2 regions of the Paenibacillus sp. FSL W7-1088 genome follow, and region 1 is predicted to be linked to the other one. Evidence: riboswitches for the same ligand, from Rfam matches in the RefSeq annotation. Region 1 holds a riboswitch; the other holds the start of a gene.
The links. A riboswitch is a leader RNA that binds a small molecule or an ion and turns the genes downstream of it on or off. The one in region 1 is predicted to bind cobalamin.

Region 1 (5,895 bases):
GTAGAGATAAACGGTATTTTCAATCGTGGCGACCAGATCGAATGGATCATCATGCACAACCGTTTGGCCTGCGTCATTGACGTTAAAACTCATCATGTTATTGAGCAGGGAGAGCAGAATGTTCCCGCTGGTTTCGATCATATTCACATATTCTATCTGCTCGTCCGACATATCCGGTGTACGCATCAGATCCGTTAATCCCAGAATGCCGTTCAGCGGGTTACGAATTTCGTGGCTCATCAGCGACAGCATCTGTGTCTTGGTCAACGCCTCAGACTCCGCACGTTCCTTCTCTGCCTGCAATTGCTCTTGCAGTTGCTCCGAATGACTCAGCTTCTGTTCCTGAACTTGCAGCGTATCTTCCAGATCCACGACATACCCGAGAAAAACGGCCATGGCTTGCAGTGTTTTCATATCCGTTTCACTAATCACATAATCGGGATCATCCATGAGGCAGATCGTGCCGAACGTTTCCCCTGACCTCCGCATAATAGGAATCCCCACAAAGTAACGATTGCCCAGTCCGCTTGTTACGTCCATGGATTTCGTAAGGGGATGTTCACATGTATCCGTAATAATCAGACTGCTGCCCTTATCTCTTAAGACCAGGCTGCAGTATGACGCTTCAAATGGAAGTTTACTACCTTTGGCGACCAACTCTTCCTCGCGGTTAAAAGCTTCCATAATAACATTGGTCACTCCATCGTTCGTGGCAACAAAAATGGTGTTCACTTTTAAGATGCCGCTTAATACGTCTACAATATGGGACGCGGCTTCCTGTATATTTTCATAGAAGCCCCTTGTAACACCTACCGTTCCCATGATTCACCCCTCTTGTCTTAGCTGCATTTTCAATTCATAGTGCACTGTATGATTCAATCCATTAACGAGGGTTCAAAAGTTGCGAAAAAGTGGTCACAACCTATACATATATAAAGTTTTCTATCTACTTCTAAGCATCGTCAACTGTAATTACACGGTAAATAGAAATTATACGCTTACCCTCCAGCTTTGAAAACCTCTATCATTCTGAGCGATGAATCATGACGAACGATCAGCCACTCACATGTGATCATTATCACACCAAAATAACAATATATAGTTTATAAATGGATAAAGAAACTCTACATGTAGTGTTCAATGAATGGACATTATCCCATACATTTCAATTTTATTATTTTTAGGAGGAACTGAGATGAACATGCTTGAGTATGCCTCTCCACCGGCATCCGACCTGCTATCAGACCTGGGAAGACGAATTATAGGTGCTGAAGACGCCGATACGCTGAGGGAGAATGCCAATCTGAACGGAGACTCGTTCAGCGGCAAGATGAGCAGGCTCGGTTCGGAGACCGCCAAGTGGCATGCTCTGCGTCATGTACTGCCTAAAGAGCTCGCTCAGGCTGTGGAGAACGGCGATCTGTATGTACACGATCTGGATCAGTATGCCCTCGGAACAACCAACTGTATCTTTATCCCATTTGACCGGCTGCTGGCCTCCGGATTCAACACCGGCAACGGTTCGGTTCGTACACCTCAGACGATCATGTCTGCCATGGCACTGGTCGCCATTATTTTTCAATCCCAGCAGAACAGCCAGTATGGCGGTGTATCCGCCAATAAAATCGATTGGGATCTCGCACCTTATGTGAAGCGTTCGTTCCGTAAGCATTACCGGAAGGGACAACGGCTGTTTGGAGAGAATGAACGAATTGAGGATGAGCAGCTGCATCTGGATAGTGATGAAGCGAAGAAGAAGTGTGCACGAGCCTTTGCCTATGCCTGTGAAGAAACGGAACTGGAGACCGGGCAAGCTGCGGAGTCCCTGATCCATAACCTGAACACCATGAGCAGTCGTGCTGGCGGACAGATTCCGTTCACTTCGCTGAACTACGGGCTCTGTACTTCAGCCGAAGGTCGACTCGTATCCCGGTCGTTGCTGGAAGCGACCATTCGTGGACTTGGTAAGGGGGAAACACCCGTGTTCCCTCAGCATATTTTCCAATGCAAGCAAGGAATTAACCAATCGGAGGGAGATCCGAATTACGATCTGTTCCGGCTTGCTGTGACCTGCTCCTCACGGCGCATGTATCCGAACTTTGTCAATGTGGATGCTTCCTTCAACCTGCCCTATTATCAACCGGAAGATCCCGATACGATCATTGCGACGATGGGATGCCGGACACGCACACTGGCTGATCGCTTCGGACGCAATCGTCAGAGCGGCAAAGGCAATCTGTCCTTTAACACTATCAATCTGGTCAAGCTCGGCATTCGATATGGAATCTGCCAGGGCGCAAGCGCCATCGCTGACCGGGCTGGATTCTATACGGCGCTGGAATCCGTCATGCACAATGCTACGGATGGACTGCTGCACAGGTATCGAATTCAGAGGAACCAGCCTGCCAAAGCATCGGACTTCATGATGCGGGAAGGGGTATGGGAAGGCGGTGAACAATTGGCTCCGAATGAACCGGTGGCCGATCTGTTGAAGCATGGTACGTTATCCCTTGGTTTTATCGGGCTTGCGGAATGTATGACCGCTCTATATGGCCGTCACCATGGACAAGACCTGCATGTACATCGAGAAGCCTTGAATATCATTCGTACGATGCGAGAGTTCTGTGACCGGATGAGTGAGCAGCATAACCTGAATATCACCTTGTTCGCTACGCCCGCTGAGGGTCTATCCGGCAAATTCACCAAGATCGATCGTGAGCGATATGGCGTCATCGCGGGGGTGAACGACCGGGAATACTACACCAATTCATTTCACATTCCGGTCTATCATACGCTTCCTGCCTATCGCAAGATTGAGCTGGAAGCTCCCTTCCACTCACTATGTAATGCCGGAGCGATCTCATATGTCGAACTCGACGGGAATGTAAGGGCCAATACCTCCGCTTTCCAACGAATCGTGCAATTCGCGCTGGCCCAGGACATCGGGTATTTCTCCATTAATCATCCGATTGACCGCTGTCCGTCCTGTGGCTATGAGGGCGTTATTGGAGATGTATGTCCCGGATGTGAGGCTCATGAAAACCATGTACATTTCCAGCGGCTGCGCCGGGTGACGGGATATCTGACCGGTGACTATAAAGTGCGCTTCAATGCGGCGAAGCAAGCCGAAGTGAGAGACCGGGTGAAGCATCAATGAATCTGTATGGTTACATCCCGGAATCGGTGAATGAGGGGCCTGGCCTGCGTGCCGTGTTGTTCATCAGCGGATGCCGCCATGCCTGTCCGGGCTGTTTCAGCCCCGGCTCATGGAGCTTCCGTGCAGGGGAACCATTTACGGAGAAGCAGCAGCAGCAGATTTTGCATGAAGTGTCTTCGCATCCCTTGCTGGAAGGGGTTACGTTATGCGGAGGTGATCCTTTTTTCTCTGCCGCAGCATGTGCCTCCTGGGTTCGGCAGCTTCGGGCTGCTCGGCCTGATCTGACCGTATGGGCCTACACGGGGTTTGTGTATGAGGAGCTGATAACAGACCCGTCACGGACGGAGTTATCCCGGCTATGCGACGTCATTATCGATGGACCTTATATTGCAGCTGAGCGTGATGTATCACTTCCTTTTCGCGGCAGTCGTAATCAGCGCATCATCGATGTTGGGGCAACAACGGCTCGCCAGACCATCGTTACTGTGCAGTTAGATGCATGGTAACGATTTTTTTATTTGAGGGGAATCAAGCACAGCGTGGGAGATGATTTGCTTCATTTTAAGAATGCCAAATCTACCAATATATCTAGGATTCATAGAGTATTATTTTATTTCCGATCGGATTAATGATATATGTTGCAAGCCCTTAGGTTATCGTCTATGATTGGTAGCATAAGAGCAAGTATACGACGATTGCAGCATGATACAATCTATCATCTATGCTTGGTCACCAATTTCATAGCCGGAGATGTGTACGCACATTTCTGCACACGGAAACAGGTGCCGACCGCGCTGCATGCGTGGTCAGGCTTAAAAGGGAAGCACGGTGCAAATCCGTCGCGGTCCCGCCACTGTATACGGGGAGTCTATGCATATAATCCACTGGGGTAAACACCGGGAAGGAATGCATATGGCCATGATCCGCAAGCCAGGAGACCTGCCTGTTTCGACAGCATCGCATGACCTACGGAAGATAGGGAGGTGTTAGAGCAGCCGCTACAACGACTTATAGCAGGTGTTCTTTCCCATTCTATCTTTGTGCACAGTCGTCATTCATGATGCCTGTTTCTCGGGGGTATGGAATCGGAAGGAATGCCTTTTTTTGATGCTTTCAAATGAAACACAACACAATAGCTTCAACCGGATGATCATCATTATTAATGAGGAGGAATTTTACATGTCGCAATCACAGCAACAACAGCCACAAGTACGGACAGGCAACCTCGGTTACCCCCGCATCGGTGCGGGACGCGAATGGAAAAAAGCACTGGAGTCCTTCTGGGCTGGCCGAATCGATGAATCCACGCTTCATCAGGAGCTGACCTCGCTTCGGTTGCAGGATCTGAAGAAACAGCAGGCACAGCAGCTCGATCTGATTCCTGTGGGCGACTTCTCCTATTATGATCATATGCTTGACGTATCCGCGATGTTTGGCGTCGTTCCTGAGCGCTTTAACCATGCAGGCGGACCGGTATCCGTATCTACCTACTACGCCATGGCCCGGGGTAATGATGAGGCAACCGCCTGTGAGATGACCAAGTGGCTGAACACCAACTATCACTACATCGTACCTGAGATTCATAATGATACTGCATTTGCATTGCTTGAAAATAAACCCCTTGCCGACTATCGCGAAGCGAAGCAGGAGCTTGGGCTGGAAGGTAAACCGGTTGTGGTCGGTCCGTACTCGTATGTACGGTTCGCCAAAGGCTATGACGCGGAACGCTTTGCAGAGATCGTCACACGTCTCGTTCCAGTGTACGCCCAGCTTCTGTCTGAGCTTCAGGCAGAAGGCGTACAGTGGGTACAGATCGACGAGCCTGCTCTGACGCTGGCTGTCTCTTCCGAAGATGAAGCCTTGCTGCAACAGGTGTATGCTGCCTTGGCACAAGCTGCACCGGAATTGAAGCTGCTGCTTCAAACGTACTTCGAATCGGTGGAGGCTTATCCGGTCGTGACAGCACTGCCTGTTGCCGGAATCGGCCTGGACCTGGTCCACGGCTATGAAGGCAACTTCACCAGCCTGCGGGAGCATGGCTTCCCGCAGGATAAATGGTTGGGCGCCGGTGTCATCGACGGGCGCAACATCTGGCGCGCCGATCTCGCAGAGACGGCGAAGCTGCTGGAGCAGGTGGCTGAATTCGCAGCCGAAGGCAAGCTGATCATTCAGCCTTCCTGCAGCCTGTTGCATGTACCGGTTACGGCCGCTCAAGAGAGCGCGCTTGATCCGGTACTGCGCAATGCCCTGGCCTTTGCCGACGAGAAGCTGGAGGAAATTGCGACGCTCGGCACGTTGTTGTCCGGCGGTGCGCAGCAGGCGGACCAAGCAGCGGCTTTGGCTGAAGCCAGCCGCCGCGCCCAGGCAAGCACCGAAGCGGTGCGCCTGCTGAGCGAGTCCGAATCACGGACACGCCTAAGTGGTGCGCCTGCAGGGGTGCATGCTGATGAGCAGCTGCTCCGCAACGCGTCATTCCAGGAGCGACGCGAATTGCAGCAGCAAAAATGGTCGCTCCCGCTGCTGCCAACCACAACCATTGGCAGCTTCCCGCAAACGGCGGACGTGCGCAAAGCACGCGCACTCTTCCGTAAAGGGGAATGGAATGCGGAGCAATATGACGCCTATGTACGTGAACAGATCCAGGAATGGATTACCATTCAGGAGGAAATTGGTCTGGATGTGCTGGTACACGGTGAGTTCGAACGTACCGATATGGTTGAGTTTTTCGGTGAAAAGCT
Region 2 (5,895 bases), 2.3 Mb from region 1:
ACAGATTCTGATGGATTCTCGGTAGGTAGAGTCTCCGTCGTACCACCAGATACGCCCGCACTTGCAAATGTCGCCATCTCATTCAGAATGCGACATGACGCATCAATTAGATGAAGACTGAGCACGCCTCCGGTGCCTTCACCCAGTCGCATGTCCAGATCGAGCATAGGCTTCAGACCCAGCTCACGCAGCAACGCTGCATGTCCGCTTTCATGCGATGTGTGGGAAGCAATCATGTATTCTGTACTGAGCGGAGCAAGCTGACTCGCAATCAACGCGGCGGCACTGGAGATAAATCCATCCACGACCACAGGGCATCCGTTTGCAGCAGCAGCGAGAATCACGCCTGTCAGTCCGGCAATCTCCAGTCCGCCCACTTTGCACAGTACATCGAGTGCATCGTCTGCATCCGGAGCATTTACGCTGAGGGCTTGGCTGACCACTGCGGCTTTGCGCTGCAATCCGGCATCATCCACACCTGTTCCCCGACCAACCGCTGAAGCAGGTGCTGTTCCGGTTAATGCACACATCACCGCTGCGCTAGCGGTTGTATTGCCGATCCCCATCTCTCCGGTCACAAACAACTGCGTTCCCTTCGCTACCTCGGTGGAAACCACTTCAGCTCCTGCAAGAATGGCCTGAATAGCTTCATCCCGGGTCATTGCAGCACCCTTCGCCATGTTGGCTGTTCCTTTGCGGACTTTGCGGGAGACCAGGTCCGGATGATCCAGATCGGCATTCACGCCGATATCCACACAGATCACATGAGCTCCAGCGTGGCGTGCAAGCACATTGACAGCCGCTCCCCCTGTTAGGAAATTCAGGACCATCTGCGGCGTTACCTCAGCAGGAAAAGCACTAATCCCTTCTTCAACCACCCCATGATCCGCAGCCATAACGATAACAGCTCTTCGATCAAAGCAAGGCCGAGTCTCACCGGTGATCCCCGCCAGACGAATAACCAGCTGTTCAAGCTTGCCCAGACTGCCGGGTGGCTTGGTCAATGCATCCACATGTGCGGAGGCCTCAGCTGCAACTGCCTCATGTGGACCCACGATCCGACCCATTAACTGTTCCAACACCTGTTCATTATTCATGCAGCCAGCACTTCCTTTATCAAAATATGGGGTCTCCCCCGATTCATTCATTTCTTCTCTCGTCTTAGCAACAGCTGTGGCAATCCATTGTCCGGATGATTCACCATGGCCGGACTCACCCGGAAGATCTCCCGAATGTTCTCTTCCGTCATCAGCGAATGGGGTGTGCCACTGCCTACACAAGTCCCTTCACGCAGCGCCAGAATATGATCACAAAATTGCGCGGCCAGGTTCAAATCATGCAGCACCGCCACAATCGTAATATGAGTTTTTTGACGCCACGCCGATAATAACTCCATGAATTGCAATTGATATTTGATATCGAGAAAGGTGGTTGGCTCGTCCAGCAATAATAGCCTGGGTTCCTGAGCCATGACTTTGGCAAGCGCAACCCGCTGCCGTTGACCGCCACTCAGTGCATCCAAAGGTCGTTCGGCCATGTCACTCAGACCCAACTCCTCTAACACCTTATCAACTATCGCTGCTCCATCCGACGGTTCTTTGCCAAGCCAGTTCTGGTAAGGATAACGTCCCATCTCGACAACATCCCTTACGGGATAAGAGATGGCCGGCAGTCCATCCTGCTGCAAGACAGCAATCATGCGCGACAGATCTTTGCGGGTGTACGAGGAAATGTCGCGTCCATCAATCTGTATGCTGCCAGCGTTCGGCTGTTCGGTTCCGGCAAGTAGCTGAAGCAGGGTCGATTTTCCACTGCCGTTTGGACCAACAACGCCCCACCATTCACCCTCTGTGACTTGCCAGTCCACCGCATGCAGAGCCCGATGGTTACCATACATTTTACCAGCTTTCGTGACTTCAATCATCGGTCGACTCTCGGTAGGGTCTCTTTTCATGAATGTACTCATGGCATCATCCCCTTCCGCAGCTTTTTGTTCCGATGCAGCAGATACGCAAAGAATGGCGCTCCAACAAAAGCTGTAACTACACCCAGCGGAATTTCGGTTGGGGCCAGCAATGAGCGTGCAATCGTATCTGCCCAGACCATGAAGATGGCTCCCCCAATCGCGGACAAAGGCACCAACAACCGATAATCAGGTCCGACAATGAGCCGAAGAATATGCGGAATGACCAACCCAACGAAGCCGATCACGCCGGATACAGAGACAGCGCCTGCCGTAACCAGCGTACCCACAGCTAACACCGACAGTTTCAATCTATCCACCTGAACCCCGATATGCGCGGCTTGTCGTTCCCCCAAGGCAAGCACATTCAACGAACGCGCACGGCTCCAGAGGAAAATCAGCCCCAGCACAAAATACGGGAAAAGGATGGCCGTATACGACCACCCACGCAGTGCCAGACTTCCCATCGTCCAATATATAATTTCATTGATTGTCTGCTTCGACATGGTCGACAGGAAGGAGACTACTGCTCCCAGGAAACTCTGCATGACGACGCCAGCCAGAACCAGGCTGTGTGTCGGTATTTTGCGTCCCTCACGAGCGAGGGCCAGCACAAACCACAATGTGACTACTCCCGTCAGAAACGCGACCAGTGGCAGAGTCCAGATCCCAATCAGTGCATACTGCAATCCGAAAAAAATCAGAAAAGCCGCACCTACCGATGCACCGGACGATACGCCCAGGGTAAACGGATCAGCCAGAGGGTTACGAAGAACCCCCTGGAATCCAGTTCCGGCAATCGCCAGCGATGCACCTACAAGCACGGCAAGCAGTACACGTGGGAATCTGACCTTCCATATGATCTGTTCTGCTGCTGTATTCCAGTCAGGAACAATCCAGTCGCCCAGCCAGGGAATGCGATGAAGCAAGATGCCCGCAATGTCCAAGGCAGGCAGGGCAACCGAACCGATGCCCGTGCAGATGAGCACGGTTAACACAAGCAGCACAATTCCGGCCGTTCCGTACACTGCCAGCTTTTTACTCATTTGAACAGATCAGGGTAGATCGCTTTGGCTACTTCTTTCAGACCTTGGGTTACCCGTGGTCCCGGACGGCTCAACAGGTTGGCATCCAGACCGATGACTGCATCGTTTTTCACAGCCGTAATTTGATCCCACCCGCTGCGTGCTTTAATGATTTGATCCAATGTTTTGTTATCTTCCACTACATCGTTCGCATACAGAATGACGTCCGGATTGGAAGCAATAATGTTCTCTTCATTAATCTGGTTCCAGCCAGTCAAGTCGGATGCTACGTTGTTTCCTCCGGCCAGTGTAATCAATTCATCCATGAATTCACCTTTACCTACAGTCCAGCCTGGGGAGAATTCAACATATACTTTTTTCTTCTCTTCCGGTTTAACTGCCTTCACAGCTTCAGTTACATCAGCCACATCTTTTTTCATCTGGGTGATGATCTCCTGTGCTTTTTCCTGATGATCCGTGATTTTACCAAAAGTTTCAATGTTGTTTATTACATCATCCACTGATTTAGGATCTGTTTTGAAAATCGTAATGCCCAGATCGCGCAGTTTCTTCACCGACTCTTTGCTCATTGAGATACCTGTAAATACGATATCTGCTTCAGCCGCAATGATCGACTCTTCATTAGGCTTTGATACTCCGCCCATTTTCGGTTTTGTTGTTGCTGCTTCCGGATAATCGTCATAGTCGGATACCCCTACGATCTGCTCGTCCAATCCGAGTGCGAACAGGGATTCCGTTTCAGCCGGAGATACGGATACGATTTTGGCTGGTGCTTTGTCAAACGTAAACGATTCACCCGTAGCATCTGTAACCGTGAGTGGATATTGTGTTTTGAGATCTGTCTGCGCCTGTTCCTGGGATTGCTCCTGTGCAGGTTGTGAGGTTCCTGTACCCTCGTTCGTTGTTGTTGTACCACAACCGGCCAACGTCAGTGCCAGCATCGCTGCGCTCAGCAGTGACGCTACGCCTTTCCATGTCTTGAAATTCATTGTGTTCATTCTCCCCTTCTCTATCCATTCTAGTGAGTAGTGCTCCTGTCCCAATTCCGCTTGAATTTGTGTTCCGAAAAAATAAAATCCCCAATCCTTGGTCAGGATCAGGGATGACGTCTCGCATGTGGCGATCTGCGCATGGTCAGCTTGGCGCTGTTTATGCACAGAGAACTGCCCGAAACGCTGTCCTTTCCTCGAAGGAACACCGGTTTATACGTCCAGGGCAGGTAACCTGACTTACAGGAATTCATCCTGATTTACAGTGGCGGGACCGTGCCGGATTTACACCGGCTTCCCTATTTCACCCGTATGCCGTTCATCGCCTCATATAAAAGCATGAAACATACTGCATGCACGCGGGACCCTTGGTCGCTAATATTGTTTAACCATTCAAGTGAGCATCCTGCATCCTTGGTAGAGCTTGTTGCGCCTCCATCGATGATGCACTTGCTAAGTCACACTTCTGTTGTGATTATAGGTTATATTGTACATCCTTACAACCCGATTTACGGAAAAGTCAATCTGGTTCCAACCCAGCTCTCCCCATCGCCATCCAGCCGGATTTTGATCGCTTGTCCTGGTATTACCTGCGTATCCCAAAATCCTTGATCTGGAATGAGACGTGATATCATATAACGAATAACACCGCCATGCGTAATTACGGCTACCTTTGGCACGTTTATGCTGCGAGAGTGCAGTATTGGTGAAAAGGACATCAGACTCTCTTCTATAAATGAATCAATTCGCGCAGCAAATGCTGTCCAAGGCTCGCCATTCGGTGGCGTTACCTCTTTAGGCGCATCGATCCAGTCTCGGTACTGCGGATTATCCTTGAGCTGGTCATAGGTCAACCCCTCCCACTGACCAAAGTTGATCTCCCTTAGTCGGGGATCAAGCTTGGCCTGTCCCGCTTGGGACGGCGCAATGTGTGTTAGTGTCTGCTGACAACGCAGCAGATCACTGCAATACAGGGCTTCGCAGGTGATATTGCTGAACTCTTCGCGCAGCGAAGATAGCTCCTGCTCTGCTCCGGGCAGCAGTCCGATGTCGGTATGCCCAAGATACCTTTTTTCCAAGTTCCACGCCGTTGTACCATGACGTATCAAAATAATCTCACGGCTTTGCATGCCACTAGGTCCAGCTTCTATCTCCATAACAGTGCACCTCCAGCAGACCATATCCCTAAGGTGACCAACCAACATACTAAAACAAAAGAACCTGCCGACCAGAACATAAGCCGAGTTGTTTGTACGATATCTTCTGCTTCCATCCGTCTTGTAGGCTCGCCCATATATGCGCGAAATGAAGCCACGCCGTGATATACGTTATGCCCGCCAAGTCTTATGCCCAGCGCTCCGGCCACCGCTGACTCGGGAAAACCGCTATTCGGGCTTGGGTGCAGTCGTGCATCCCGGGACACCATGCGTGCAGCCCCTCTGGCATCCATCTTCATGAACCAGGCTCCTATAATCAACAGCAAGGCGGTAAGCCGCGCGGGAATCCAATTGGCCCAATCATCCAGACGGGCAGACGCCCAGCCGAGATGCAGATATTTTTCATTTTTATAACCTACCATGGAGTCCAGTGTATTCACCGCCCGATAGGCCATGGCAAGTGGTGCTCCACCAATCAGGGCATAGAACAGTGGAGAGACGATGGCATCCACGATATTTTCCGCCACAGTCTCCACCGTTCCCCGTACAATCTCCTGTTCATCCAGATGAGCCGTATCACGTCCTACAATCATACCCAGTGAACGTCTCGCCGCAGGCCAGTCCTGTTGAATCAGATGGCGGTAAACTTCCATGCCTGCATCCTTCAAACCTTTTGAGGCGATGGTGGTTGCGATTAGCACCACTTCTGCCACAACCGCAACAGCGGGATGAATAAGACC

Region 2: it holds a riboswitch for cobalamin, as region 1 does, so the genes downstream of both, MKY42_RS07635 (ABC transporter substrate-binding protein) here and metE (5-methyltetrahydropteroyltriglutamate--homocysteine S-methyltransferase) in region 1, are expected to answer to the same signal.

What each region holds. Positions count from the first base shown of each region.
Region 1 is NZ_CP150216.1:6,727,163-6,733,057, forward strand. It holds gene MKY42_RS30345 (histidine kinase dimerization/phospho-acceptor domain-containing protein) at 1-822, opposite strand, end outside; gene MKY42_RS30350 (anaerobic ribonucleoside triphosphate reductase) at 1,196-3,157, shown strand; gene nrdG (anaerobic ribonucleoside-triphosphate reductase activating protein) at 3,154-3,663, shown strand; cobalamin riboswitch at 3,921-4,119, shown strand; gene metE (5-methyltetrahydropteroyltriglutamate--homocysteine S-methyltransferase) at 4,337-5,895, shown strand, end outside.
Region 2 is NZ_CP150216.1:1,701,301-1,707,195, reverse strand. It holds gene cobT (nicotinate-nucleotide--dimethylbenzimidazole phosphoribosyltransferase) at 1-1,097, opposite strand, end outside; gene MKY42_RS07645 (ABC transporter ATP-binding protein) at 1,145-1,924, opposite strand; gene MKY42_RS07640 (iron chelate uptake ABC transporter family permease subunit) at 1,963-3,009, opposite strand; gene MKY42_RS07635 (ABC transporter substrate-binding protein) at 3,006-3,998, opposite strand; cobalamin riboswitch at 4,206-4,343, opposite strand; gene MKY42_RS07630 (histidine phosphatase family protein) at 4,508-5,155, opposite strand; gene cbiB (adenosylcobinamide-phosphate synthase CbiB) at 5,146-5,895, opposite strand, start outside.